2 regions of the Variovorax sp. CCNWLW235 genome follow, and region 1 is predicted to be linked to the other one. Evidence: riboswitches for the same ligand, from Rfam matches in the RefSeq annotation. Region 1 holds a riboswitch; the other holds the start of a gene.
What was found. A riboswitch is a leader RNA that binds a small molecule or an ion and turns the genes downstream of it on or off. The one in region 1 is predicted to bind glycine.
Positions count from the first base shown of each region.

Region 1 (14,597 bases):
CAACGAGGCGATTGCTGCGTCGTAGGCTGCCCAAGCCCGGTCAGATAAGCCCTCTGGTCGCCGCCTTCAGCGTCGCTCGCGTCGAGCACTCGAGCTTTCGGCAGTCCAAAGGCAAGCCCAGTTCACAGCACCCCGCATGACTGTGCGCCGCCGCAGCAGAAAGTGAGTCTTCGGGTTGCCCGCAGTTGTTAGCACGCATCGAAAAATGTAAACAAACTGTTCATAGCATTGCTGCGGCATTACATTCTTGTGACCCCCGAGGATGCACATGAAAGTAGATGGCCGAGAGGCGAAGCGTTCGGCAATTTACCTGCCGGTGTCAGCCAAATTTTTGATCGCATTGATCGGGGCGATCGCGTGGATGATTTTTTCGATTTGGGCCGCCGGGCCGTGGCTGGCCGATCTAAAAAGCTACGTAGGAACCGCGTTTGCCATTTTCCTGGTGTATGGCATTGCCATCATTCCGGGGTTCATGAATGCGTTCATGGCAATCAGCCTCATTCTGGATAAAAGGCCGCCGCATCGCCCGCTGTCGGTTTATCCGCCAATATCCATATTGATTGCCGCGTACAACGAAGAAGCTTCCATCGAAGAGACGCTGGTCAGCATTGACCAGCAGAAGTACCCGGGCGAATTGCAGGTCATCGTAATCAATGACGGCTCGGCGGATGGCACTGCGCGGGTGGTTCAGCGTGCCCTCGAGCGATATAGCTGGCTCAGCTTTGTCGACCTGAAAAAGAATGGTGGCAAAGCTCGCGCCCTGAACATCGGGTTCAAGGAGGTTTTGCACGATCTGGTCGTGACCGTCGACGCGGATTCTTTCTTGTACCGCGGCGCGCTCGCCAGCATTGTCGAGCGCTATCACGCCGACCCGCCCAATACGCGCGCGGTTGCCGGAAAAATCTTGGTTCGAAACTCGCGGCAGAACTGGATTACCCGTTGCCAGGAGTGGGACTACTTTCACGGTATTTCTGCAGTCAAGCGAGTGCAGTCGCTGTTCCAGGGCACCCTGGTTGCGCAGGGCGCTTTTTCCGTTTACGACCGGGCCGCGCTGACCGAGGTTGGCGGCTGGCCTGAGTGCGTGGGGGAAGACATTGTGCTCACATGGGCGCTGTTGAATGCCGGGTACAGGGTGGGGCACTGCGAGGACGCGTGCCTCTTCACCAATGTGCCCAGCACGCTCAAGCAACTGGTCAAGCAGCGCCAGCGTTGGGCCCGGGGCATGACGGAAGCCTTTGTCAAACACCCCCGCATTCTTTTCAAGATGCGGCTGTCGACCTTTTTCATTCACTGGAACCTGTTGTTCCCGTGGCTGGACCTGGCATTCACCATCGGCTTCATTCCCGGAATAATATTTGCCTTGTTCGGCTATTACTGGATCGTGGGGCCAATGACCTTGGCGCTGATACCGGCGGCATTTGCGCTGAGTTTCCTGATGTTCTCGATCGAGCGCCGGATGTTCAAGAAAACCGGCCTGGTCGTGCGAAAAAATATTCAAGGGTTTTTTGTCTACGTGCTGCTGTACAGCTTGCTCCTGCAACCCGCCAGCGTGCTCGGCTATCTGGACGAACTGTTCCGAAAGCCCAAGGCCTGGGGCACCAAATGACCAGGGCGCCGGCATATGCAGCGGCCGCCGTTTCAGGCCTTATGGTGTTGAGTGCCTCCTGCCATGCGCAGGAAGAAGCGGCCGAGAGAAAAACTTCCGGCATGGCTTTCGGGACGGAAGCCCTGCTGACCAGTGACAGCGACAACTTCGAATCCCGCCGGGTATCGGTCGAGTTTTTTCCGGCTTTTGAAAACGCCGACCGCTACCTCGGGTTCCGGCTCGGCGACTACAAGTACCAGCAAGACAGCTGGCGAAGAGCGGGAAAAAAGGTCTCGTTCCTCGCGCGTTCAATCGAAACCAGAACGGCCAATGGCGGACAGATGGAGGTCGGCGCGTTCGAGCAGGGCGGCCATACGCTGCTGACGCTCGACGGCAGCTATCGCATTGCGCCGACGAAAAGCACGGCGGTGGAGTTTCTGGTTACGCGCGACTGGGTGGAAACGCCCAAGTCCCTCGACCGAGGAATCGATTTTTCATTCGTCGGTGTTGCGGTCGATCAAGGCTTGGGAAGCCACGTCACGCTGGTGGGGCTGCTGGCACAGCAGTACTTCTCCGACGGCAATCGTCGGGACCACGGGCGCATCCGCTTCATTTACCAACCCTCGCTCGACCTGGGGCTGACCCTGCAAGCGCGCTACCGCACGTACCGCAGCACCCACGAAGATGTGGACAGGGCCTACTTCAATCCGAAGAGCTACAGCGAATCGATGCTGGCGGTCAGCTGGCGGCAGCGCTTCCAGGGCTGGACTGCCGCAGTAACGGCCGGGCTCGGCAACGAGAAGATCAACCACGACCTGAGCCAGCCCACGAGACTGCTGGACGTGAGCCTGCAGAGCCCCGTGAGGGGGTCGCAGGTCTTTCGCTTCAATGCCGGCTACAGCCGCAGCACCACCTTTTCGGGGCCCAGCTACCAGTACCGGTACATACGCGGCGAGTGGATCATCCTTTTCTAGGATGCCGGGGTCGCCTCTTCACCTCGCCTGGTCGCCTCGGCGGTCGGCTTTGCTTTCGCGGTAGTAGCGGGCCTTCTCCTCGTACATTGCGCGGTCCGCGCGCTGCAGGGCCGCGTCGAGCTGGTCGCCGGCCTCGCAGGTTGCCACGCCCATTGCAAGGTTCAGCATCCGTCCGCTCTGCCCGGCGTAGAACTGGTTGTTCAGTTCGACCATGGAGGCAATGCGGTCGCGCATCGCCTCCGCACCGCGCTCGTCCGTCTTGGGGAGGACGACGGCAAATTCGTCGCCGCCGATGCGCGCCGGCCAGCCGGGTTCATCGACGGCCTTGCTCAGCACCTCGCCCACGCGCCTGAGCAGCGCGTCGCCGGCGGCGTGTCCTTCCTCGTCGTTGACGGGCTTCAGGCCGTTCATGTCGATCACCAGCACCGACACCGGCCATGGCCCCTTGCGTGTCAGCCGGTTCACTTCTTCCGTGAAGAAGGTGCGGTTGCGCAGTTGGGTCAGCACGTCGTGCTTGCCCAGGTACTCGAGGTAGGCCTCGGCCTTTTTCCGGGCGGTGATGTCGATGAGCGACACCAGCACCAGGTCCCATGTGGCGAGCTGGTCTTCGAGCACCGCAAACTGCATGTGGATGTTCAGCAGGTCGCCCGTCAGCGCGTAGTTGATCACCTCCCGCTGCTGCAGCATCTTGCCGTTCCAGAGGTCCAGCAGCTGCTCGGCGAAGGAGTCCTGCATCTCGTCGCGGAAGATGTCCGAGAGGTTGTCCAGCAGCATGCCCTTGTCGGCCGCACCGAACATGCGCAGGGTTTCGCGGTTGACGTCGATCACGCGAATCTCGCGCATGCAGCGGGTGACGAACTCCGGGTGCACCTTGATGAAGGTCGTGAAGTCGCTGATGCCGCGTTTTCGTATGTCGTCGAGCAGGACCTTCACCGCGCTGAAGTCTTCCACCCACAAGGAAACGGGCGAGCGTTCGAACAGTTCGCGTGCGTAGCGTTCGCTTTCCAGGCGCAGCTCTTCGGCGCGCACGCGCGCGGTAATGTCGTCGAGCGAAACCAGCACACGGTCCCAGGACGCCTCATGGCCGGGCAGCACCTGCACCCGCACGTGCACGTCGAGCCTGCGGCCGTCGAGCGCATAGTTCACCGTCTGGTTGTCGAAGCAGAGATTTCCACGCCAGAGCTGGTCCAGCTCGTAGATCACGGGCGCGGTCATGTCGTCCCGAAAGACGGTGTCCAGCCGCGAAAGCAGCTCGGCCTGGCTTTGCGCACCAAAGAGGTTGAGTGTGCTCTGGTTGACGCTCAACACCCGCAGTTGCGCCATGCATTCGCTCACCCGGCTCGGCTCGGCGTTCAGGTGGGCCACCAGGTCCACCACGCCCGCGCCGCGCCACGATTCGAACAGCCGGAGCAGCCCGCTGTAGTCTTCGATCCAGAGCGACATGGGCGCAAACTCGAACATCGACTCGTAGTCGGTGGAAGACGGCATGTGCAGCTCCTGGGCGGGTGGGATCTTGCTCCGGATGATGCACCATTTGGTAGTAGGCGTTTTCCAGTCGTTGGACAATGGCCGGGGCACGAAACACAAGGAATTCCGCATGACCACGCTGCAGCAACTTCTAGGTACCGAACTTCCGTTGATCCAGGCGCCCATGGCGGGCATTCAAGGCAGTGCAATGGCCATTGCGGTCAGCAACGAGGGCGGGCTCGGCTCGCTGCCGTGCGCCATGCTGGGCAACGACGCCATCCGCACCGAAATAGCCGCCATCCGCGCGGGCACAGGCAAGCCCTACAACGTCAACTTCTTCTGCCACGTGTCGCCGCAGCCGAGCACCGAGCGCGAGGCGACATGGCGCAACGCGCTGGCGCCGTATTACCGCGAGCACGACATAGATGCGGCCTCCATTCCCACGGGCCCGGGCCGCAACCCGTTCAGCGAAGCGGTGGCCGAGGTGCTGGCCGAGTTCCGTCCGCCGGTGGTGAGTTTTCATTTCGGGCTGCCGCCCGAGCCGCTACTGGCGCAAGTGCGCGGATGGGGTTCGAAGATCCTCGCCTCGGCCACCACGGTCGACGAGGCGCTGTGGCTGGAGGCGCAGGGTGTCGACGCCATCATTGCCCAGGGGCTGGAGGCGGGCGGCCATCGCGGTCACTTTCTCTCGCACGACCTCACGGCGCAGCTCGGCACCTTTGCGTTGCTGCCGCAAGTGGTGCGCGCCGTAAGGCTGCCGGTCATCGCGGCCGGCGGCATTGCCGATGCAAACGGCGTGGCCGCCGCCATGGCGCTTGGCGCCGCGGGGGTGCAAGTCGGCACCGCCTACATGCTCGCGCCCGAAGCCTTCACCAGCGCCTTGCACCGTGCGGCGCTGAAGAGCGATGCAGCGCGCCACACCGCACTCACCAACCTTTTCACCGGCCGCCCGGCGCGCGGCATCATGAACCGGCTGATGCGCGAGCTGGGGCCCATTGCCGCGGTGGCGCCGGAGTTTCCGCTTGCCACTTCAGGCATTGCACCGCTGCGCGCCAAGGCCGAGGCGCAGGGCCGCGGCGATTTTTCACCACTGTGGTCGGGGCAGAACGCGACGGGCTGCCGCGAGCTCCCGTCCGCCGAGATCACCCGAGCGCTGGCGCAGGGCTTTCACCTCACTGCCTAAACCCTCGCCAGACCCATGCCGCAACTCCATCTGCCCTTCAAGTTTCTCGAGCAGCCCTCCAACGCCGGCGTGCGCGAGCCGTGGCTGCTGGTGCTGATGCACGGCGTCGGCAGCAACGAGCAAGACCTGTTCGGCCTTGCGCGGCTCATGCCGCCGCAGTTTCACGTGCTGAGCCTGCGCGCGCCCTATGTGCTGTCGCCCGATGCGTATGCGTGGTTCGAATTCCAGGTGCTGCCCGGCGGCGAGCGGCACATCAATGAAGAGCAGGAGCGCGAAAGCCGCTTTCTCGTCGGCGAGATGATCGCGTCGGCATCGCAGCAGCTCGGCGTGCCGCCGGAACGCGTGGTGGTCGGCGGCTTCAGCCAGGGCGGCATCATGGCGCTGTCGCTGCTGCTGACGCAGCCCGCGAAGGTGCGCGCCGCGATGGTGTGGCACAGCCGCCTGCTGCCGCAGGTGGTGCCGCACATTGCGCCGCCGGAGGCCTTCGAAGGCAAGGCCCTGTGGGTGAGCCACGGCAGCGCCGACAACGTGATTGCGCCAGGCGCCGCACAAGCCACGCGTGAGCTCGCGCGGGGCCTGCCGCTGGCGCTGTCGGGTGCCGACTTTCCCGGTGGGCATGAGATTCGCCCGGCCGAGCTGCAGGGCACGCTGGCTTGGCTTCAGGCGCTCAGCGCCGCGCCGGGTACGCCCCAGCAACAGCCGTAGCATCGGTTTTCGCGCCATCGGCGCGTCACAGGGCGTTACGGGATGAGGAGGGATGACACCGGGAAGGGCCGCCGAACTGGTGCACCATAGCCGTTCGCCTCCCACTGCAATCCTCGCAAAAGGAATATTGCCGACATGTCCGACAGCGACACCTCCGAATACAGGCCGCGCCGCGAGAGCTCGGCCGGCACCGTCATCATCATCGGCCTGCTCGCGATCGCGGCCGCTTTCCTGGGCTGGCGCTGGTACCAGCAGCAACAGCCGCAGCCGCAGTCATTCGAGCCGGCGCCCGTGGCCACCGCGCCGAACGACGGGCCCGCGCCCGCGCCGCCGCCAGCCCCGTTGCCCGAATCGCTGGAGCCCAAGAACCCCATCGATGCGATCGCGCTGCCCGCCTCGGGCCTGCCCACGGTGGCCGATTCCGACACGCGCGTGATGTCGGCGCTGGTCGATCTGCTGGGCAGCAAGAACGTGGCGGAATTCGTGCAGTTCGACGGCGTGGTGCGCCGCTTCGTGGCCACCATCGACAACCTGGCGCGCGAGCAGGCGCCCGCGAGCGCATGGCCGGTGCAGCCCACCAAGCAGCGCTTTGCCACGGAAGGCAAGGGCGATGCCCAGACCATCGCCGCCAACAACGCCGCGCGCTACAAACCCATCGTGCTGTTTGCGGAGTCGGTCGACCCGGCCAAGGCAGCCAAGGCGTATGCGCGGCTCTACCCCCTCTTTCAGAAGGCATATGAAGAGCTTGGCTATCCCGGCCGCTATTTCAACGACCGGCTCATTGCCGTGATCGACCATCTGCTGCAGGCGCCCGAACCCGCCGGCCCGGTGCAGGTCCGGCTCGTCGAGGTCAAGGGCAACGTGTCGTCGCAGCGGCCCTGGGTGCGCTATGAATACGCCGACCCGCAGCTCGAGTCGCTCTCGTCCGGCCAGAAGATCATGGTGCGGGTGGGGCTGGAAAACGAGCGCAAGCTCAAGGCCAGCCTGCGCGGCTTCCGCGAGCAGATTGCCACCGGCGACATGGGGAAGAAGAAGCAGCGCTGACCCATCGGGCCGTAGGCGCGTGCCAATTGCGCGCCGTGTAGGCGCGGGCCGATTGCGCGCGCTGCGGATGCCGTGGATGATTTGCCCTCAAGTTTTCGAGGACAACCGTATGAACCTGATGAGCGTCGACCTCTACCAGAGTGCCACCGATCCCGAGAAGTTTCTGGCATTGCCCGCCGGCACCGACCCCGCCGACCTCATGGGGCCGATGACCTTCGACCGGGACTACGCGCACATCAAGCGCTACCAGGAAGCCTTCGAATTCGATCCGTCCGTCCCTTACGCGGGTGTTAACGCCGCGAAGATCGCGGCGGACATCCTCACCGTGAAGTGGGCGATGTATCAGCGCGAAGGCTAGAGAAGAAGGCCCCCTGATCAGGCCTCTTCGGTTTCCTGGTATTCGCCCACTGGCACGCAGCTGCAGAACAGGTTGCGGTCGCCGTACACGTTGTCGACCCGGCCGATGGGCGGCCAGTACTTGGCCTGCTTGAGCTCGGCCAGCGGAAACGCGCCGAGCTCACGCGAGTAGGGGTGCGACCATTCGGTGCCGAGCAGGCTCGCTGCGGTGTGGGGCGCGTGCTTCAGGGGGTTGTCGTCCTTGGGCCAGACGCCTTCTTCCACCCGGCGGATCTCGCCGCGAATGGCGATCATCGCGTCGACGAAGCGGTCCAGCTCGGCCAGCGGCTCGCTCTCGGTGGGCTCGACCATCAGCGTGCCCGGCACCGGAAAGCTCAGCGTCGGCGCATGAAAGCCGTAGTCGATCAGGCGCTTGGCCACGTCTTCCGCGGTGACGCCGCTGGTGTCCTTGAGCGGGCGCAGGTCCAGGATGCACTCGTGCGCAACGTGGCCGTTGGGGCTTGCGTACAGCGTGGGGTAGTGGTCCTTCAGGCGCGCGCTGATGTAGTTGGCGCTCAAGATGGCGGTTTCGGTTGCGGCCTGCAGGCCCTTGGCGCCCATCATGCGGCAGTACATCCAGCTGATCGGCAGCACCGCCGCATTGCCCAGCGGCGCAGCGGAAACGGCACCGACGCCGTTCGATGCAATGCCGGCCGTCGCATGGCCCGGCAGGTATGGCACCAGGTCTTCCACCACGCACACCGGGCCCACGCCCGGGCCGCCGCCGCCGTGTGGAATGCAGAAGGTCTTGTGCAGGTTCAGGTGGCTCACGTCGCCGCCGAACTCGCCCGGCGCGGCCACGCCGACCAGTGCGTTCATGTTGGCGCCATCGACATACACGCGGCCGCCGTGCTCGTGCACCAGTTCGCAGAGTTCCTTTACGCGGGTTTCGAACACGCCGTGCGTGCTGGGGTAGGTGATCATTACCGCGGCCAGCTTGTCGCTGTGCTTTTCGCAGGCGCGCTTCAGGTCATCCATGTCGACGTTGCCCTGCGCGTCGCACGCCGTCACCACCACCTGCAGGCCGACCATTTGCGCGCTTGCCGGGTTGGTGCCGTGCGCCGACGAGGGAATCAGGCAGATGTTGCGATGGCCCTGGCCCTTGGCCTCATGGAAGGACTTGATCGCCAGCAGGCCCGCGTATTCGCCCTGCGAGCCGGCGTTGGGCTGCAGGCTGATGCCCGCGTAGCCGGTGGCTTCGCAGAGCCATGCGCGCAGCTGCGCGTCGAGCTGCGCATAGCCTTGCTGCTGCTCGGCGGGCGCGAAGGGGTGGATGTTCGCAAACTCGGGCCAGGTGATGGGGATCATCTCGCTGGTCGCGTTGAGCTTCATCGTGCAGCTGCCCAGCGGGATCATGCTGCGGTCGAGCGCCAGGTCCTTGTCGGAGAGGCTGCGGATGTAGCGCAGCATGGCCGTCTCGCTCTTGTGCGTGTTGAACACCGGGTGCGTCAGAAAGGCGCTGGTGCGGCGCAGGTCTTCGGGCAGGCGCGGCGCGGTGTTGGCCAGGTCGTCGAAGCGCGGCATCGGCGTGCCCGCGGGCACGAACAGGGCCCAGAGCGTTTCGATGTCGGCGCGCGTGGTGGTTTCGTCAAGCGAAATGCCCAGGTGCTGCTGCAGCCGCTGGCGCAGGTTGACGCCGGCCGCGGTGGCGCGCTCGATGATCTTCGGCGTGTCGTCGCCCGTGCGGATGGTGAGCGAATCGAAGGCCGTGCCGTTGACCGGCTCGCGGCCCATTTGCGCCAGGCCCTGCGCAAGGATGGCGGTGAGCGCCGCCACGCGCTGCGCGATGCGCGTCAGGCCGTCGGGCCCGTGGTACACGGCGTACATGCTGGCGACGACGGCCGGCAGCACCTGTGCGGTACAGATGTTCGACGTGGCCTTCTCGCGGCGGATGTGCTGTTCGCGCGTCTGCAGCGCAAGGCGGTAGGCGGGCTGGCCGTGCGTGTCGACGCTCACGCCGACCAGGCGGCCCGGCAGCGAACGCTTGAACTCGTCGCGGCAGGCCAGGTAGGCCGCGTGCGGGCCGCCGTTGCACAGCGGCATGCCGAAGCGCTGCGTGGTGCCGCAGACGATGTCGGCGTCCCATTCGCCCGGAGGCGCGAGCAGGGTGAGCGCCAGCAGGTCGGCGGCCACGCAGAAGGCGGCGTCGCACTGGTGCGCATGGCCCGCGAGCGGACGCAGGTCGTGCACGTGGCCGGTGGTGGCGGGGTACTGCGCGAGCACGCCGAAGAATTCGCAGCTCGCCATCAGGTGCGGCAGCGTCTCCGACACGGTGCTTACCTTCACCTCGATGCCCAGCGGCGCGGCGCGCGTCTTGATGACCTCGATGGTCTGCGGGTGGCAGTCGCCCGACACCAGGAACACGTTGCTCTTGCTCTTCACGCTGCGCTTGGCCAGCGTCATTGCCTCGGCGGCGGCCGTGGCTTCGTCGAGCATCGAGGCGTTGGCAATGGCCATGCCCGTCAGGTCGCACACCATGGTCTGGAAGTTGAGCAGGGCTTCCATGCGGCCCTGCGAAATTTCGGCCTGGTAGGGCGTGTAGGCGGTGTACCAGGCGGGGTTCTCGAGCACGTTGCGCAAGATGACGCCCGGCGTGTGCGTGCCGTAGTAGCCCTGGCCGATGAAGCTCTTGAACACCTTGTTCTTCGCCGCGATGGCCTTCAGTTCGGCCAGCGCATCCGCCTCGGTCACCGGCGCGGGCAGCCGCATCGGCTTGGCGCGGCGAATGGCCGCGGGCACGATGCCGTCGATGAGCTCCGCCCGCGTTTCCGAGCCGATCACCGGCAGCATGCGCGCCTCGTCTTCCGCATCGATGCCGATGTGGCGGGCGAGAAATTCTTCGGCGTTCTCTAGTTGTTGCAGGGAAGGCTGGGCGGGAATCGGCATGGCGGTAAAGGCTCGGGGAATGAGGAAGGGCGGCTGAAGAACCCGGCGGATCAGGATTCGGCGGCGAACTTGTCGTAGCTGGCGGCGTCGAGCAGCGCGTCGAGTTGCGCCGGCTCGCTGAGCTTGACCTTGAAGAACCAGCCGGCGGCCAGCGGGTCGGTGTTGGCGAGCGACGGGTCGGCGCGCAGGGCTTCGTTCACTTCGGTGATCTCGCCCGACACGGGCATGAACACGTCGGCCGCGGCCTTGACCGATTCGACGACACCGGCCACTTCACCCTGGGCAAAGGTCTTGCCCACTTCGGGCAGATCGACAAAGACCACGTCGCCCAGCGCGTCCTGCGCGTGAACGGTGATGCCGACAGTGGCCGCGCCGCCTTCGGCCGAGACCCATTCATGGTCCTTGGTGTACTTGATGCTCATGGTGAAAAACTCCTCGTGGAAAAAATGACTGATTCGGGTAGCGCAGAGCCTAGCCGCGGTAGTAGCGGGCCGGCACGAAGGGCAGGGTCGAGACTTCCATCGGCACCGGCTTGCCGCGCACGATGGCCTGCACGCGGGTGCCGGGCTCCGAAAACGCGGTAGCCACATAGCCCATGGCAACGGGGCGGTCGGCCGTCGGGCCGAGCAGGCCGCTGGTCACGATGCCGATGTCCTGGCCTTCGAAAGATTGCAACAATGTGCCGTCGCGTACCGGAATGCGTTCCAGCGCCACAAGGCCGACACGCTTGCGCTTCAGGGTGTCGTGGTCGGTGCGGCCCGCGGCGCCGGCGGTGGCGGCGGCCAGTTGCGCCAGCACCTTGGCCGCGCCCGGAAAACCGCCTTCGCGCGCGCCACCGGTGCGGCGCACCTTCTGGATCGCCCAGTTGAGCGAAGCCTCGACGGGCGTGGTGGTGGTGTCGATGTCGTTGCCGTAAAGGCAGAGCCCGGCTTCAAGCCGCAGCGAATTGCGCGCGCCCAGGCCGATGGGCTTGACCTCGGGCTGCGCCAGCAGCAGGCGGGCGAGGGCGTCCGCATCCTTGCCGGCGACCGAAATCTCGAAGCCGTCTTCGCCCGTGTATCCGCTGCGCGTGGCAAAGGCCGGAATCCCGCCGATCTGCACCGCGCCGCCCGTCATGAACACAAAGCGCTCGATGCCCGGCGACAAGCGGGCCAGCGCCGCGGCGGCCTGCGGGCCTTGCAGTGCGAGCAGTGCGTGGTCGGGCATGGGCTGCACGTCGCAGCGCGCGCCGATCTTCTGCTGGATGTGGGCGAGATCGGCCACCTTGCAGGCGCCGTTCACGATCACGAAGATCGAGCCGTGCCCTTCGTTGAAGAACATCAGGTCGTCGAGGATGCCGCCTTCGTCGTTCAGCAGCAGGCCATAGCGCTGCTTGCCGGGCGCGAGGTCGATCACGTCGACCGGCATCAGGGTTTCGAATGCGGCGGCGGCGTCTGGCCCCACCAGGCGCAACTGGCCCATGTGGGAAATGTCGAACAGGCCGGCCGCGTCGCGCGTGTGCTTGTGCTCGGCCATGAGGCCGGCGGGGTATTGCACGGGCATGGAGTAGCCGGCAAAGGGCACCATGCGGGCGCCCAGTTCCACATGCAGGTCGTGCAGGGGCGTCTTGAGCAATGGGGCGTCGGGTGATGAAGCGGAAGCGGCCACGGGGCACTCCAAAGGGGCAGTCGAACTCCATGGCGCGAGCCATGGGCCACCCCTGCTGTCCGCTTTACCTGAGAGATTCGCCCCACGATCGGGGTTTGCTCCTTCGGTGGGCCGCCGCATCGTCAAGATGCAAGGGCCTCTCTCCAGCAAGGAAACGCCGGCATGCGCCAGCGCCTTGTCAGTCCTTTTGCCTGAGCGTTCGGGGAACCCCTGCGCCTTCGGCGGCCTCGCGTGGCGAAGCTCTCTCCTGACCCTTCGAAGTGTAGTGGATCGCGGAAAGCCTCAGTGCACGGTTTCCGAAGCGGGCGGCAGCAACCTTTCGATACGCTCGCGCAGCGATTCGGCCCGCTCGGCGCCCGCCGCTTTTTCGACTTCGGTGAGCATCAGCGCGGCAATCGTCAGCATGGCGTCGCGGTCGCGGGCTTCGCGCAGTGCATCGCGCATCTGCAGCGCAAACTTGGGGTCGCGCCGCACGAACATGCGCTCGCAAATGTCGAACAGGAACATGCGCGTAGTGGCCAGGGAGCGCTTGCCGTCGAAGTTGTCGGTCGAGGTTTCTACTCGGATGGGCTCGGCCGCAGGAGCCGGAATCGGCGTGTGTGTCGGGCCCGCCGTAACTGGTGCGGCGGTTTTCGGCGCTGCGCCCTGCGCGTCGTGCAGGTATCCGCGGTTCATCAGCGCCCGCAGCGTCTGTTCGGCTTCGTCGCGGCTTGCGAACAGCGGGCTGAAGTCGGTCAGCGAACGCCGGCCGTCGGCCATCAGCAGCAATGCGCGCTCGCGCTGGCTCAGCGTGCGCTGCCCGCCTTGGAGTTCGTCGCGTGCCTTGTCGGTCTTGGTGGGAAACATGGCGCCACAGCTTTCGGAATCGAAGGCTGCAGCATCGTTGCGGCTGGTGACATCTTTGTGAAACGTTTGCCTTACAGGGGCATTTGCCGCATAAAAAAAGGCAGCCCGCGAAGGCTGCCCGTTTTCTCTCTGGTTCTCTCTGGTTTTTGCGCCGCCTGCTACTTGGCGTACACCAGGTCGCGCAGCGCGAGCGATATCCACGGCACGTAGGTAATCACCATCAGGCAGGCCAGGATCACCAGCACGAAGGGAATGAGGTACTTCACGATCCGGTCGAGCGAGATGCGCGCTACCGTGCACGCCGCAAACAGGTTCACGCCGAAGGGCGGGGTGATCATGCCGAGCGCGAGGTTCACCACCATGATGAGCCCGAAGTGAACCGGGTCGACACCGAAGTGCACCGCCACAGGCGCCAGGATGGGCGCGAGCACGATGATGGCCGCGCTGGTCTCGATGAACATGCCGATGACGAAGAGCGCAGCGTTCACGCCCAAGAGGAACATGGTCGGCGACTTCAGCACCTCCTGCAGCCAATGGCCGATGGCGTCGGGCACGCCCGCGCGCGTGATCAGGAAGGCGAACAGGCCCGCGTTGGCGATGATGAACATGATCACCGCCGACGACAGCACCGACTTGCGCAGGATGAGGTAAAGATCCTGGAGCTTGATCTCGCGGTAGATCACCACGCCGACCACCAGCGCATAGAACACCGCCACCGCCGAGGCCTCCGTCGGCGTGAAGATGCCGCCGTAGATGCCGCCCAGAATGATCACCGGCATCAGCAGCGCCCAGCCGGCCTGCCATGTCGCCTTGCCAAAAGACATGCGGCCGTCGCCGTCATTCTTGCCCCAGCCCTTCCACTTGCAATACGCCCAGACGAACAGCATCAGCGCCAGGCTGATGAGAATGCCGGGGCCAAAGCCCGCAATGAACAGCTCGCCGATCGACACCTCGGCGCTCACGCCGTACAGGATCATCGGAATGGAGGGCGGAATGATCACGCCCAGCTCGGCGCTCGTGGCCTGGAGCGCGGCCGCGTACGCGGTGGGATAGCCGTGCTTGATGAGCGCCGGAATCAGGATGGCGCCGATGGCGAAGGTGGTGGCCACCGAAGAGCCCGACACTGCCGCAAAGATCATGCAGGTGAGCACGCAGGTCATGGGCAGGCCGCCCTGCACACCGCCCACGATGCTCTTGGCAAACTCGACCAGCCGGCGCGAGATGCCGCCGGTTTCCATCAGGTTGCCGGCCAGGATGAAGAACGGAATGGCCGCCAGCGGAAACTTGTTGATCGAATTGAACATCTCCTTCACGGAGATGAGCATGTTGACGTTGGCCACCTGAATGCCAAGGATCGATGCGAGCCCGATGGACACCGCCACTGAAACCGACAGTGCAAAACACAGCACCATCGTTGCAACCATTACGGGGGTCATTGCGCGGTCTCCAGTTCGAGCCGCTTGGGATCGAGAAAATTACCAACGATGCCGAAAAGGCAAAAAACGGAACCGACCGGCAGCGCCAGGTACGACCACATCATCGACACGCTTTCGAGCCCGGCCATCGACTGCACGCGCCCGCGCATGGCGTAGTCCCAGCCCCACCACAGAATGACCAGCATCAGCGCCAGTGCCGCGATGCTGACCGCGGCATCGAGCACGCGCTTGACCCGCGGCGGGCTCCAACGGTACAGCACATCCACGCTCACCATCGCGCCTTGCCGGAAAGCCATCGGAATGCCGAGGAACACCATCCAGATCAGGCTCATGCGGATCAGGATCTCGCTCCATTCGGCCGGTTGCTCGAGCACGAAGCGCGTGACGATCTGGAACACGCCCAACCCGGAGGCGATGACCAGCATCAC
Region 1 covers NZ_JBBCBW010000019.1:86,917-101,513, forward strand. Annotated here, with positions in the region: gene V9L21_RS19790 (NmrA/HSCARG family protein) at 1-25, shown strand, start outside; gene V9L21_RS19795 (glycosyltransferase) at 269-1,606, shown strand; gene V9L21_RS19800 (hypothetical protein) at 1,708-2,559, shown strand; gene V9L21_RS19805 (sensor domain-containing diguanylate cyclase) at 2,578-4,047, opposite strand; gene V9L21_RS19810 (NAD(P)H-dependent flavin oxidoreductase) at 4,157-5,209, shown strand; gene V9L21_RS19815 (alpha/beta hydrolase) at 5,225-5,914, shown strand; gene V9L21_RS19820 (DUF3014 domain-containing protein) at 6,050-6,958, shown strand; gene V9L21_RS19825 (hypothetical protein) at 7,068-7,316, shown strand; gene gcvP (aminomethyl-transferring glycine dehydrogenase) at 7,334-10,240, opposite strand; gene gcvH (glycine cleavage system protein GcvH) at 10,291-10,662, opposite strand; gene gcvT (glycine cleavage system aminomethyltransferase GcvT) at 10,712-11,887, opposite strand; glycine riboswitch at 11,933-12,044, opposite strand; glycine riboswitch at 12,057-12,147, opposite strand; gene V9L21_RS19845 (hypothetical protein) at 12,170-12,733, opposite strand; gene V9L21_RS19850 (TRAP transporter large permease) at 12,892-14,169, opposite strand; gene V9L21_RS19855 (TRAP transporter small permease) at 14,166-14,597, opposite strand, start outside.

Region 2 (14,597 bases), on a different contig from region 1:
CGAGGTGGAATTGCTGATCGGCAATCCCGCCAAGGCAAAGGCGAAGCTGGGTTGGGAACCCACGACAACGCTCGAGCAACTCTGCCAGATGATGGTCGAGGCCGATCTGCGCCGTAACACGCAAGGCTTCTCGTTTTGAAGATCCTGCTGACCGGGGCCGACGGCTTTACCGGCCGCCCCTTCGCACAACAGGCCAGCGCTGCAGGTCATGAGGTCGTCGCCCTGCGCACCGACCTCACGCAACGGGAAGCCCTGCGGCAAGAAGTGCTCGATCAGCAGCCGGATGCCGTGGTTCACCTGGCGGCGATCAGCTTCGTCGGACATGCTGCGGAGCAGGATTTCTATGCCGTCAACGTGATAGGCACCACGAACCTGCTCGATGCGCTCGTGCAACTGCCTGCTCGTCCGAGAAAAGTGTTGCTGGCCAGCAGCGCGAACGTCTACGGCAACACAGCGCAATCGCCTATCGCGGAAACACAGCCGCCTTCACCGGTCAATCACTACGCGATGAGCAAGCTCGCAATGGAGTACATGGCCCGTACCTATGCGGACCGGCTCGATCTCGTGATCACGCGCCCCTTCAACTACACCGGCCCCGGTCAGGATTCGAACTTCCTGATTCCCAAGCTCGCGAAGCACTTCGCCGCGCGCGCCTCTTCCGTTTCGTTGGGCAACCTGCATGTCGAGCGCGAGTTCAACGACATCCAGATGGTCTGCGATGCCTATCTGCTCCTGCTTGCACGTGGCAAGCCCGGGGAGACCTACAACGTCTGCTCAGGCGAGCCCTATACGTTGCAGCATGTTATCGATACCTTCGAACAGTTGACCAACCATGCCATGGAGGTGAAGGTCGATCCTCGCTTCGTACGACCCAATGAGGTGCATCGGTTGTGCGGCAATCCAGACAAGTTGCAGGAGCTCGCATCCAGGCATGACATGCCGTTGCAAGCGCCTTTGCTCAAAGACACCTTGCAACGCATGTTGGCTGCGGCCACGCCCGCACATCCAGCCAGCTAGGCAGCAACGACCGAAGCCCCACGCCCCGGCTTCGATTTGCGTCCAGGCGCCGACGTGCGGCGAGAGACGCCACTAGAAGTTGGGAGCCTGCTCCTCGATGAATCGGAGATAGCGCGTCCTGATGACTGCAGGCGAGAAATTTTGCGTGTAGCTCACCGCTTCGGCAGCCTTGTCGGCGTACATTCCGCCCTCCGCCCCCCACTGCGAAGAGCGGACAGTTGCACCGACCCGCGAAATGGCTTCCGCCAGCAGCTCGAGATCGCCCGTAGGCACCAATGTGGCCAAGCCACCCGAAATCGCCGGCGTATTGCTGTTTTCGTAAGCAATCACGCAACATCCACTCGCGAACGCCTCCAAGATGGGCACACAAAACCCTTCGTGGTAGGTCGGCAGGACGAAGAGATCGGCGTCGGAAAGAATCCGGCACTTATCTTCTTCCGAGGCATTTGCATGAAATTTTGTGGAAAACCTTGCCCCATATTTCTGCTGCAAAGCGCTCAGCCGCTCATTGACGTCGGCGACGACGCGAGTGTCCGAGAAATTGACGTTACCCACCATGTCCAGGCGCACCTGCCACGCCGCGTGACGATCCAGAACCTTCGAAACGGCCATGAGCAGGTCGACGGGCCCCTTGGACTTGACCAACCGGCCCAGGAATACCAGCCTCAGGATGCCATCGTCGAAGCTCGGCTTTTTGGCGGGCGGGCGCAAGTTGTTGTGCACGCTCAGCGGAAGCACCGTGGTGGGAACTTGGATCTCCGCATCCAGAAGAATCTGCCGGTTCGTTTCGCTGTCGCAAACCACATGATCGGCAAAAGCAATGTTGCTGACCTGCTCGAACGAGCGCTCTATTACTGCGTGAGCGGACGAAGGCAAAAACGCCTTCGGCGTGATGTTATGGAAGACTACGATTCTCTTTGCGCCAGCCCGGACCACGGGTAGGAGGTTGAAAAGCGGATAGTAAATACCAAAATGAAAAAGAACGAGATCGCACGCCTGAAAAAACGGGTCGAACGCAATATCGGATTCTCTTTCCACATACACAAAAGGCAATTCTTGATAATCGCAGGCATACGCATAAAACCGAATATCGTGCCCGGCCTCGCGCACCCAATTTATTTCATCCCGTATTGCATTGGATATTGCATCGTGCCGCTTGCAGACGCTATTGATGTAAGCGATCTTCAAATTTCTTCTCTCCCTTTGTTTTTTCGAAAACCTGAATCAATCCCTTGGCCATCTTCTCGGACTGAAACTTGGACAGATACCGTTCCCGGGCAGCCCTACCAAGCCTCGAGCGATATTCCGGGTCGTCGACGAGGCGCACAAGACACTGGAAAAGCGACTCTTGGTCGCCTGGCGTTGCCAGCAATCCGGTCTCCTCGCCCTGTATGACTTCCTTCATGCCGCCGATGTCGCCGCCAACCACCGGCTTGCCAAACATCATGCCCTCCAAGTGGACCAGACCGAACGATTCAAACCGGGATGGTGCGACGATGATGTCCGCCCCCGCATAGAAGGCGCGCAGGCGGGCATCGGAAACGCTCCCGTGGAATACTATGCGTCCACTTTCGCGAATTGGGGGATTTGCAGCTTCGAATACCGCGCGCAGGGTCGTGCCATCCGCTTGGGGGATGCCGTCTTCTCCCACGATGTCGATATGAAGTAGCGGGTATTTCTCGAGTAGCCGGGGAGCGATGGCGAGAAAAACGTCCGCCCCCTTGCGCAACTCCATTCTTCCTACGAAACACATGCGCACAACACCGGCCGGCATGGGCTGAAGACTCTCGTTGTTCTCCTGAGACCAATCCTGCAGGCCCAGATGAAGCACATTCAACTTCTTCGGATCGAACTCGAACGCATAGGCCTCCTGGATTTCTTCCACGATCACCTGGCTGATGGCGTGAATGCCGTCGCTCTCCTTCATCATCCGCCGCTCCAAAGCAAGCATGGGCGTCACGAATGAATTCATGAAATCCTCGTCCTTTCTCTTCTCCGGATTGGAGGCGAGATAGAACGCCAGAGTGGTCTGAAGGCTGGTGACCAAGGGGAATTCCTTGCTCACCAGGAACGCGACGCCTTCGACGTCCCAGATCGGCGCATAGACCGCTTCGATGGAACGGCGACTGGCGATCTCCCGGGCTTCTTCCAGCATCGTCTGGGAGTAGTTCCAGATATGCCGCGGCACCGCCAGTCCGGATGGTGCTTCGAATTCCCTGGGGCTGATCCGGTGCACCCAGACCTTCTCTTCGAAATCGACGCGGTCGTGCTCGCTTCCGGTCGTCAGCACATGCACCTGGTGCCCGAGCTTCGCGAGATCCACAGCCAGCTGATGGACATAGCGCCCAATGCCGCCGGTGTTCCCCGGGGGATAGGTTTTGCTCACCAGAACGAAGCAGCGTTGGGCTCGTGCTTCGAGCCAAGGTATGAATCGAGTCAGCCCCGGCGCCCCCTTCATCGGCTCGGGACCAGGAATCCTTCTGGCGCCGTTCAATCCGCGCGTCAGGCCGTCCTGGAGCGCACGATCAACTTCTTCCTCGAACCGTTCGGCATACTCGGCTCCGAGCTTGCCCTCTCCGATCGCCCATTTCACGCCAGCCCTGAATTCCTCGATCAAGGTGTTCACTGCCGCGACGATCTCGCCCACGCCGACGTGATCGCGAGCATGGCGCAAGGCGAAATAAGCCTTGTTCTTGACCACCGAGTACCAGCTCGTCAGCACCCGCGATTCGTTGCGGATGTGACTGGGCATGTATTTGTGATGGATGAAGCCCTTGTCCAGTTGGGCGACCTTCAGGCCTGCATCGACGAAGCGAAGAATGATGTCGCTTTCGTCGAGGAAGTACTCGTACTCCTCATCGAAACCACCGACTTCAACGATCGCCGACCGCCTGAACACGCTGTTGGCCATCACGTGCGGGTAGTTGAAGCTTCCAGGGAAGTTGAATTCCGGCGTCGCACGGGTCCAAGAGGTATCGGCCCCGCCAAAGCGATCCAGCGTGCCGAACTTCCACTGATAAGTCTTTCCAGTGTGATCGTGGAGAAAGCCTCCGGCCACCGCAACTTCCGGATCCTGGAACGCGGGCATCACATCGTTGAGCCATTCAGGCTCGGGAATGGAGTCGTCGTCCAGGAACGCAACAAACTCACCAGAACAGATTTCGATCGAGATGTTTCTCGATTGAGAGAGGTTTCTTTCGGGGCAAACGCCGTACTTGATGGCGTCGCCATAGGACTCGCACAATTCGTGGGTTCCGTCCCTGGTCGGCCCCGCAACCACGACGACCTCGAAATTCGGGTACCGAAGATAGCGCAGGCTTTCCAAACAGATCGCTAAGCTCTTGGCGCGGCCGTCCGTATTGATGATCACCGACACCGAGGGGAAATAAGCGTCTTTATTGACCATTCAACTGGCTCCCTTGACCACGCCGTGCGGTGATTTCAAATTCCTTGCACCCACCGTTCTCGCGGTTTTCGGCAATCACCTCGACATCGATGAATCCGGCCTCCAGCAGAAGCTGGCGCATGGACTCCGAAGTGAACATATTGAAATGGAAATCCCCGTTGTAGTCCTGTCCACCGAATGTCACTTGGCGGAAGTTGTCGAAGGTGTATTCGTTGGACGCGTACGCGCGAACCATGCCCGCAGCATCCGGAACGATGGCCTTGAAGGTACCGCCAACCCTCAGCAGGGAGAACCAGTACGGCAGCAGGACACGCCGCAGCTTCTCCTGGGGAAAATGCTCGAGTAGATGTGCGGAAAATACTTCGCTGAGCTCGCCCGGTGCGAAAGGCAGCTGTCCGACCTCAGCCACGATATCGACGCCGGGCAGGTCACGACTGTCGACATTCAGATAGCCGGCAAGAGGAACATGCCCGCAGCCCAAGTTCACGCGTAGCGCTTGCGCTGCCTTTGCCGCGGAAACCTTTTCTTCTGCGACAACCCGGGGTTGAATTTCGTCGCTGGATTCCACCCGCTGATCAGCGGTTGAGCTGCCCGCGCCATAGCGCATCTCGAACATTAGTTCGCTGCGCACGAACTCCGTGCGTTGGAGGAGATACTGAATCGATTCGGTCATCCCCTCGATCTGCGCCCTAGCCTCCGACATTGACTGCGAAACCGTGTCCAAACGGCCATCCGTGGCCCTGACATCCTGCTCCAGCGCCTTCGAGGCGCGCGTGATATTACGCAACGCGACGGGCACCGACCTGGTCAGGTTGTCCTTTGCGGTCACGCTCGTCAATTGACGATGATTGATCTCTGAGATCGCCTGGAGAATTCCGGGAAGCTGCTGGGTTTCGAAAATCAGCTTGCGGTGATTTGCTTCGGGCAAACGTATGACCGCGATTCCGATGCGTACAAATCGACCAAGCACTGGCCAGCCGGCCATCTTTCGTGCAATTTTTCTAAGTTGTGCTTTCATCAATCATTCACTCAGATAACAAAACCGTTAGGATTCTTGGACTGCCACCGCCACGCGTCCACGCACATTTCATCTAGAGAGCGACGTGCCTCCCAGCCCAGCTTTTCCTTAGCATAAGAAGGATCAGCCCAGCACTCAGCGACGTCACCCGGGCGTCTACCAACAATCTTGTAATTGATGGATTTGCCACAGGCCTTTTCAAATGCCTCGATCATTTGCAACACGCTGACGCCTGAGCCTGTTCCCAGATTTGCCGTCAACAAACCTTCATTGGTACGAAGGTAGTTCAGGGCTGCGAGGTGGCCGTTTGCGAGATCGACGACATGAATGAAATCTCTGACTCCAGTGCCGTCAAGGGTGGGGTAGTCACCTCCAAAAACACTCAGGCATTCCCGCTTGCCGATGGCGACTTGGGCAATGTAGGGCAAGAGGTTATTGGGAATGCCGTTGGGGTTTTCGCCGATTTCACCGCTTGCATGCGCACCCACAGGATTGAAATAACGAAGGCGAGCAATTCGCCAACCAGCCTCTGAATTACATAGATCTTCGAGAATTTCCTCAACCATCAACTTAGAACGTCCGTAGGGGTTGGTCGCGGAACGAGGAAAATCCTCACGCACCGGCATGGAAGCGGGGTCGCCGTACACCGTTGCAGAGGAAGAAAACACGAAAGACCTCACATCGCATTGTCGCATGACCTTCAAGAGCTGGATGGTTCCTGCGACATTGTTCTCGTAATAAGAAATCGGATCCGCCACAGATTCGCCGACCGCCTTCAGCCCTGCAAAATGAATGACCGATCCGATTTCGTTTTCCCGGAAGATCTTGAGTAGTTGGTTTGAACTTCGAATATCGCCTTCATAAAAATTTACGCGCTTACCGGCAATTCTCTCTACCCGTGTCAATGCCATACGAGTGCTATTGCAGAAGTTATCCAGTACGACGACATCTGCATTCGTTTTCAGCAACTCGACCACCGTATGTGAACCGATATAGCCTGCGCCCCCCGTAACCAAAATCTTATGCGACATAGATCTCGTATTTCATCTAATTTTGATTACCAAGAAAAACTTTTATTTTGCATTTTAGTCGCTGTGGGTCCAGCCGCCCCCAGCACGCCACTCGGTACCCCGCCATGCTGGCAGTTTCACCATGATCGTGGCGACAAACCAACGTACAAAGGCCACTTCATGACTCCGGCTTGCCTCAATCCCGACCTAGCTCTGCGTCCCCACGCGTAACAAAATCAGGCGTGACGACGGGTGTGCTCGCCACGAACCGGGAAGAGAATTCCGCTCCCCGAAGCTCCCGGGAAGTCCCCTAGGACTTCGCGACGGCAACTCCGCCGCATGAGCGGCCCCTGTGACAAGGAAATTTTCGTACGCTGCCAGCCAAGAGCACAGCAGGTGACGGCATGCCCAGTCAGTCGAATATTTCGGCACGGGCAAGGCTCGCGCCTGCTTGATCCTTGGCAGACAGTTGAGGATGCAAGCCCAAGTTAGGCCAAGCGATTGCCAGGTCAGGATCGTCCCATTGGATGCAGCGCTCATATGCCGGCGCGTAGAAATCCGTCGTCTTATACAAGAATTCCGCCTCATCGCTCAACACGAGAAAGGCATGCGCAAACCCAACCGGTACCCAGAGCTGACGATGATTCTCTTCGCTTAACTCGGCACCGACCCATTTGCCAAAAGTCGGCGAAGACCTCCGGATATCGACAGCCACATCGAACACCGCCCCCCTTACAACACGCACAAGCTTTCCCTGGGGCTGCTGGATCTGGTAGTGCAGCCCCCGCAGCACGCCCTTGGCAGAGCGCGAATGATTGTCCTGGACAAAATCAACGTGCTTGCCGATCGCCTCATCGAAGGCCTTTTGGTTAAAGCTCTCAAAGAAGAAGCCTCTTGCATCGCCGAATACCTTTGGCTCGAGGACGAGAACATCAGGGATCAAGGTCGGCGTGACCTTCATGAGCGTACCTCGTCATTCAGCAAATGTTTCAGATATCTGCCGTAGCCGCTCTTCTCCAGCGGCATCGCGAGCTTTTGGAGTTGCTCGGTCGTAATGAATTTGTTGCGCCACGCGATCTCCTCCGGACAGGCAATCTTCAGTCCTTGCCGATGCTCCAGAGTTGCAATGAACTGCCCCGCCTCCAGCAAGCTCTCGTGCGTGCCGGTATCCAGCCACGCGTACCCACGCTGCATGATCTGCACGTTCAACTGATTGAGGTCGAGATACGCTTGGTTGACAGCGGTGATTTCCAACTCGCCGCGCGCGCTGGGCTTAACTGCCTTGGCGATGTCAACAACCTGATTGTCGTAAAAATACAAGCCCGTCACCGCATAGCTGCTCTTCGGCTTCAACGGCTTTTCTTCGATGCTGCTGGCCTTGCCCTTGGCATCGAACGCCACCACGCCGTAGCGCTCGGGGTCTTGCACGTGGTACGCGAATACCGTCGCACCCGACTGCTTCGCGTCGGCATCGGCGAGCAGATGCACGAGGTCATGCCCATAGAAGATGTTGTCCCCCAACACCAGCGCGCTGGGGCTGTTACCCACGAACTTGTCCCCGATGATGAACGCCTGCGCGAGCCCATCCGGACTCGGTTGCACCGCGTACTGCAGGTTCATGCCCCACTGGCTGCCATCCCCCAGCAGTTGCTGGAACCGCGGCGTGTCCTGCGGCGTGCTGATGATCAGGATGTCGCGCATGCCACCCAGCATCAACGTGCTGAGCGGGTAATAAATCATCGGCTTGTCGTACACCGGTAGCAGCTGTTTGCTTATCGCCAGCGTTGCTGGGTGCAGCCGGGTGCCCGAGCCACCGGCGAGGATGATGCCTTTACGTTGCGTCGTGGTCATGCGTTTCTTCTCGTGTGAATTCACTCTTCAGAGCGTCTCGCGCAGCATGCGCGCAACGCCTTCTTGCCAGGGCGGCAGGCGCAGACCAAATATGGTCTGCAGCTTGGCGGTATCGAGACGCGAGTTGTGAGGCCGCTTCGCTGGCGTCGGGAAGGCGCTCGTAGGCACGGCTTCAACTTGCTCGGGGCCGGCCTTGAGGTCTACACCGGCCTGCCGCGCTTGCTCCAGCACGAAGCGCGCATAGCCGCACCAGGTGGTTTCGCCGCCGGCAACCACGTTGTACAGGCCCGCCTTGGAAGGGTCTTGCAAGGTGGCGCGGATCGCATGCGCCGTGACATCGGCCAGCAGCTCGGCACCGGTCGGAGCCCCGTATTGGTCGTCGATGACGGTCAGTTTGTCGCGCTCCTTGGCAAGCCGCAGCATGGTCTTGGCGAAGTTGCCGCCGCGCGCGGCAAACACCCAGCTGGTGCGAAAGATCAGGTGCTTGGCGCAGTGCTTGGCCACCAACTGTTCGCCCTCGAGCTTGGTGCGGCCATACACACTGAGTGGGCCGGTGGCATCGTCTTCCTGCCAGGGCTTGCTGCCGCTGCCGTCGAACACGTAGTCGGTCGAGTAATGCACCATGAGTGCACCGATCTGCCCGGCGGCTTCGGCCACCACGCCGGGCGAGGTGGCATTGAGCTTGCGCGCAAGGTCGGGCTCGCTCTCGGCTTTGTCGACGGCCGTGTGGGCCGCGGCGTTGACGATCACGTCAGGCCGCACCTTGAGTACGGTCTCGGCCAACTGCTCCGGACGGCTGAAGTCGGCGTTGAAATCGGTGCTGTCGAAATCGAGCGCCACCAGTTCGCCCAGCGGCGCAAGGCTGCGCTGCAGCTCCCAGCCGACCTGCCCGCCCTTGCCGAGTAGCAGCAACTTCATGCCGCAGCCTTGGCCGCGGGTGCGGCGTCGTATTGCTTCTCGACCCACTCGCGGTACGCGCCGCTTTGCACGTTGCGTACCCATTCGCCGTGTGCAAGGTACCACTCGACGGTCTTGCGAATGCCGGTGTCGAAGGTTTCAGCGGGCTTCCAGCCCAACTCGCGCTCGAGCTTGCGTGCATCGATGGCGTAGCGCCGGTCGTGGCCGGGGCGGTCGGTAACGTAGCTGATCTGTTCCTTGTACGGCTTGCCGTCAGCGCGCGGGCGCAGTTCGTCGAGCAGCGCGCACACGGTGTTCACGATCTCGATGTTGGGCTTCTCGTTCCAGCCGCCGACGTTGTAGGTCTCGCCGAGCTTGCCGGCCTCGAGCACGCGGCGGATGGCACTGCAGTGGTCCTTCACGTAGAGCCAATCGCGCACCTGCATGCCGTCGCCGTACACGGGCAGGGGTTTGCCGGCCAGGGCGTTGACGATCATCAGCGGGATGAGCTTCTCGGGAAAGTGGAACGGACCGTAGTTATTGGAGCAGTTGGTGGTAACCACCGGCAGGCCGTAGGTGTGGTGCCAGGCGCGCACAAGATGGTCGCTGGCGGCCTTGCTGGCCGAGTAGGGGCTGTTGGGCTCGTACTTGTTCTCTTCGGTAAAGGCAGGGTCCGTCTTGGAGAGCGAGCCGTAGACCTCGTCGGTCGACACATGCAGGAAGCGGAAAGCAGACTTTTGCTCCGCCGGCAGTGCGCTCCAGTAGCCGCGCACCGACTCGAGCAGGCGAAAGGTGCCGAGCACGTTGGTCTGCACGAAGTCTTCCGGCCCGTGAATGGAGCGGTCGACGTGCGATTCCGCGGCAAAGTTCACGATGGCACGCGGCTTGTGCTCGGCCAAAAGGTGATCGACCAGAGCGCTGTCGCCGATGTCGCCCTGCACGAAAATGTGGTTCGGCTTGCCCTTGAGCGATGCAAGCGTCTCGAGGTTGCCCGCATAGGTCAGCTTGTCGAGATTGACGACAGACTCATCGCTCTGCGCGATCCAGTCGAGTACGAAATTGGCGCCAATGAAGCCCGCGCCGCCGGTTACCAGGATCATGAGGTCCCCTGTTGTTGTCGAACGATCGCCCTCTGGCGAATGAACGGGCGATTATCCCATTGGCCCTCCGCCGGGCCGGAGCAAGGGTTGGCGCCTCCGCAAGCTCCGCCTACAATCGCGCCACTGCAGGAGAGCGGGCAACCCCGGTTGCCCTACCGAAGGCGCAAACTCCCATAAACGCTCAGGTCGGCCCGACGAAGTTCTCGAAATTTCGGCAAGGGGCCTGTACTGCACCAACTGACACGCCGTCTGGAGAGCCATCACCTCGCGTGATGCACCGAAGGAGCAAACCCGTTGCGGGCGCAACGGGTGAATCTCTCAGGTACCGAGGACAGGGGGAGCGGCAACTTGGACGGCGGTCGTCCGGTTGCTTGCTATTTATTCAATAGCAGACCTCGCCCGCCGTTCAAGCGCTTCAACCTCAAAGGTACTTGAAATGCGCGTGATCGTTCTTGGCGCCGGCTTGCTCGGCGTGACCTCGGCCTACTACCTCCAGCAGCTCGGCCATGAAGTGACCGTCATCGACCGGCAGGCCACCCCGGCCGCTGAAACCAGCTTTGCCAACGGCGGGCAGATCTCCGTCAGCCACGCCGAACCCTGGGCCAATCCGAGTGCACCGCTCAAGGTGCTGCAATGGCTGGGCAAGGAAGACGCCCCGCTGCTCTTTCGCATTCGCGCCGACATGCGCCAATGGCTCTGGGGCCTGCAATTCCTGCGCGAATGCACCCCCGCCCGCACGAAGCACAACATCGAGCAGATCGTGCGGCTGGGCACCTACAGCCGCGATGTGCTGCAGCAGTTGCGGCGCGACACCGGCATCGCCTACGACCAACGCACGCAAGGCATCCTGCACTTTTATACGACGCAGAAAGAGTTCGACAGCGCCCTTGCGCCCGCCGAGCAGATGCGCGCGCTCGGATGCGAACGGCAAGTCATCTCCGCGGACGAGGCGGTAAAGATCGAGCCCGCCCTTGCGCACATCCGCCCGCAACTGGCCGGTGCCACCTACACGGCAGAAGACGAATCCGGCGACGCCAACCTCTTCGCCCGCGAAATGGCACGCCTCGCGGCAGCGGCGGGCGTGAAGTTCCTCATGAGCCACACGGTGACTGCGCTGCGCGAAGCGGGCGGCAACATCGACCACGTGGAAGCTACCGACAGCGAAGGGCGCTTTCAACGCATCCGCGGCGACGCCTTCGTGCTTGCAATGGGCGCGTTGAGTCCGCTGTATGCCGCGCCGCTGGGCATGCGCCTGCCCATCTATCCGGCCAAAGGCTATTCGGTCACGCTGCCGGTCAAAGACGCGACGAGGGCGCACCAGGTCTCGCTGACCGACGACGAATTCAAGCTCGTGTTCTCGCACTACACCTCAGCCTCCGGAGACCGCCTGCGCATTGCCGGCACAGCCGAGCTCAACGGCTATGACCGCGACTTGAACCGCGTGCGCTGCGAAGCGATCGTGCGGCGCGTTGAACAGCTCTTTCCCGGCGCCGGCGACACCACGCAGGCGCAGTTCTGGACCGGCCTGCGCCCCGCAACGCCGAGCAACGTCCCTCTGGTCGGCAAGACGAAGCTGCCGAACCTGTACCTGAATACCGGGCACGGCACGCTCGGCTGGACGCATGCGTGCGGCTCGGGCAAGTCGGTGGCGCGGATCGTGAGCGGGCTTGCACCCGAAGTCGATTTTGCGTTTGCCGGCATGCCTGCACCAGCAGCGCGCGTGCTCCAGCCGGCCTGATCTGGCCGTGGCGGCGGTCAGTCGTTGCCGGTAAACACCGTCAACACCCCCGTATATCCATACAGGTGGTGCCGGGCAATCTCCCCCGCCGCAAAGAAGCCAACGAGCGGCACGTCGCCCAGCGCGTGCCGCACGATCTGCAGTTCGGCGCCCGGTGCGCCGAAATGCGGCCCGCCGCGTCCTGAGCAACTCACGTACACGGCGCCGGCAATGCGGCGCGCCGGATGCGGCGCTGCTTCGGCTTCTCCGGCCGCCACGGCGCGCGCGGTGGCCAGGGTCTGCTCTTCGGGCTCCAGCTCCTCGCGGATTTCCGCGCAGATGCGCATCAGGTCGGCGCGCGCGGCCTGTGCATTGCGCCGGCAGAAGGTCAGGCGCATGCCGGCCTCGGCCACGTCGGCAATGGCGATGCCGCGGCGCGTGGGGTCCAGGCCGATGATGTGGCGCACCAGCACGTCGGCGCCCAGGTCGCCGGTACGGCGAATGCCGTCGCTGCCCGCATCTCCCAGGCCCACCAGGGTGGCGCGCACGGCGTCGATGGCTTCCTGTGGGCGCTCCAGCGTCACCTGCAGGTCGGCCAGCAGCACGTCGAGCGCGGGTTCGCCGTCGAGCTTGAGCAGCAGGTTGCCATCGGCTTCGGTGATCTCGCGCTCGCGTCCCGCGCCGGAGCGCAGCGGCTGGCAGCCTTGCGTGACGCGCGACACCAGCCGCACGCCTTCGCCGAACACCACGCCCGACAAGCCTCCCGAGAACACGCCGCCCGCCGCACCGTGGCCGCGGATGTTGCCGTTGCCGCCGACCGCAAACTGCAAGGCGCCTGCACGGCCCGACGAGAGGCCGCCGAACAGGTAGCCGGTGTCGGTGCGGCCCGCCATCTCGCCGATCAATTCGGTGAGATCGGGGGTGGCCGGGTCGGCATGCACGAGCGCGGTATGCGCCTCGAAGCCGCTCATTTCCGAGTTGCCCAGCGGCGCCACGCCGGAGAACACACGGTATTGGTCGCTCGGCAGCGCGCAGAGCATCAGGCTCAGGCCGGGCTCATCGAAGTATTCGGCATTGTTGGCCGATACGCCGATGCCGACGGTGCCGGACCAGTCGGTCACCTCCGGAAGCTCGGCGCTCAGGTGGTCGAGGATGTCTTGCGCATCGGACGCATAGTGGTCGGTGATGTAGAGCAGCCCGAGCGTCGGTGCCGACGCGTAGTCGGGCAGCGCCATTTGGGCGCGCAACTGGGCCAGCACAAGGCCGGCCGCCATGCGCCATTGCGGATGGGTGGCGTGACCGGAGGGAAACAACTTCATGATGCGTGCCAACCCGTTCTCTTCAAGGTGTGTATGTATGACGTCAGCGCCGTCCGGTCGTTCGCTTTCGCGCCGCGGTCGGTGCCTTCTTTTTGGCAGCGGTTGCTGTCGCCTTCCTTGCGGCCGGCTTTGGAGCCGCGGGAGCGGCGGCCGATGCAGGCACCTTGAGCTGGGCCGCGTCGTGCAGCGCCGATGTGGCGATCTGCTGGAACTGCTCGGTCAATGAACCCCACCATTGCATCGGATCGATCACGCCACCGTCGCTGCCCGATGCGGAGGCAGCCGACGCCGGCTTGCTGCGCGCTTTTTTGGCGGGTGCCGGCGCTTCCTCCGCGGCCTCGACTTCCGGCTCAGGCGCGACCGATGCGGCAGCCGGTGCGGCCGCCGGAGCCGCCTGCTTGGTGAACGCGCTTGCGATATCTTCCATCCGCACGTTCATGCCGCGCAAGGTCGAAAGTGTCATCTTTTGCACCTCGAGCGCCTGGATGGTGGCCTTGAGAGCATGGCCGTTCTGTTCGAGCCAGTACTGCACGGTCTTGAGCTCCTGGATGCGCTTGTCTACCTCTTCCACGCTGAGTGTGGGCGCCACCCAGCTCGCAAGGCTCGGCAAACCGGGCACTGCGCTTGTGGCAGCTCCCGCTCCGGCGGCACCGCCTGCGAGGTTCTTCAGAAAGTCGAATCCGGGGACAAATTGACTGAAGTCAAAAGGCTGGCTGGCGTTGCTCATGCAGGGGTCTCCGGGTTGGGTTTTCTTGTGATGCCAGCTTACTCCAACGCACCGGCAATTTGGGCCTGCGGCCCTCGCGTTTACCTGCCCGGAACTGTCAAAGCTCTGCGCGAACCTTGCTGAACACTTTCCAGAATGCGGCGTCCTGCGAAGTCGCGAAGTTGATGCGCATCATCGTGCTCGGCGGCCTGCGCGCATGGAAGAGCGAACCCGGCGCAAGCAGGTAGCCCTGGTCGAGCATGCGCTGCGTGAGCGCGTCGGTGTCCACGCCGGTATCGACCCAGCCAAACAGCCCCGCGGGCTCCGAGGCGAAGGTGCAGCCGTGCGCCATGGCCAGCTTGACTGCGCGGCTGCGCGCGCCGTCGAGCCGGATGCGTATGCGATCGGCGTGCCGGCGCAGTTGCCCCTGGTCGATGCACCACGACAGCGCCCGCTCGAACAGCGTGGGCGTGGTCAGCGTGGCCAGCAGCTTGGTTTCGAGCAGCCGCTCCTTCAGCTCCGGCGAGGCGGCCAGAAAACCGATGCGCCAGTTGGG
Region 2 covers NZ_JBBCBW010000025.1:9,267-23,863, reverse strand. Annotated here, with positions in the region: gene gmd (GDP-mannose 4,6-dehydratase) at 1-139, shown strand, start outside; gene V9L21_RS22280 (GDP-mannose 4,6-dehydratase) at 136-1,017, shown strand; gene V9L21_RS22275 (glycosyltransferase family 4 protein) at 1,090-2,205, opposite strand; gene V9L21_RS22270 (glycosyltransferase) at 2,183-4,423, opposite strand; gene V9L21_RS22265 (class I SAM-dependent methyltransferase) at 4,413-5,441, opposite strand; gene galE (UDP-glucose 4-epimerase GalE) at 5,453-6,472, opposite strand; gene rfbC (dTDP-4-dehydrorhamnose 3,5-epimerase) at 6,864-7,412, opposite strand; gene rfbA (glucose-1-phosphate thymidylyltransferase RfbA) at 7,409-8,302, opposite strand; gene rfbD (dTDP-4-dehydrorhamnose reductase) at 8,330-9,220, opposite strand; gene rfbB (dTDP-glucose 4,6-dehydratase) at 9,217-10,299, opposite strand; glycine riboswitch at 10,416-10,506, shown strand; glycine riboswitch at 10,539-10,644, shown strand; gene V9L21_RS22235 (D-amino acid dehydrogenase) at 10,736-12,037, shown strand; gene V9L21_RS22230 (FIST signal transduction protein) at 12,055-13,335, opposite strand; gene V9L21_RS22225 (PhaM family polyhydroxyalkanoate granule multifunctional regulatory protein) at 13,379-14,062, opposite strand; gene V9L21_RS22220 (aminotransferase-like domain-containing protein) at 14,160-14,597, opposite strand, start outside.
Region 2: another riboswitch for glycine. It lies ahead of V9L21_RS22235 (D-amino acid dehydrogenase); the one in region 1 lies ahead of gcvT (glycine cleavage system aminomethyltransferase GcvT).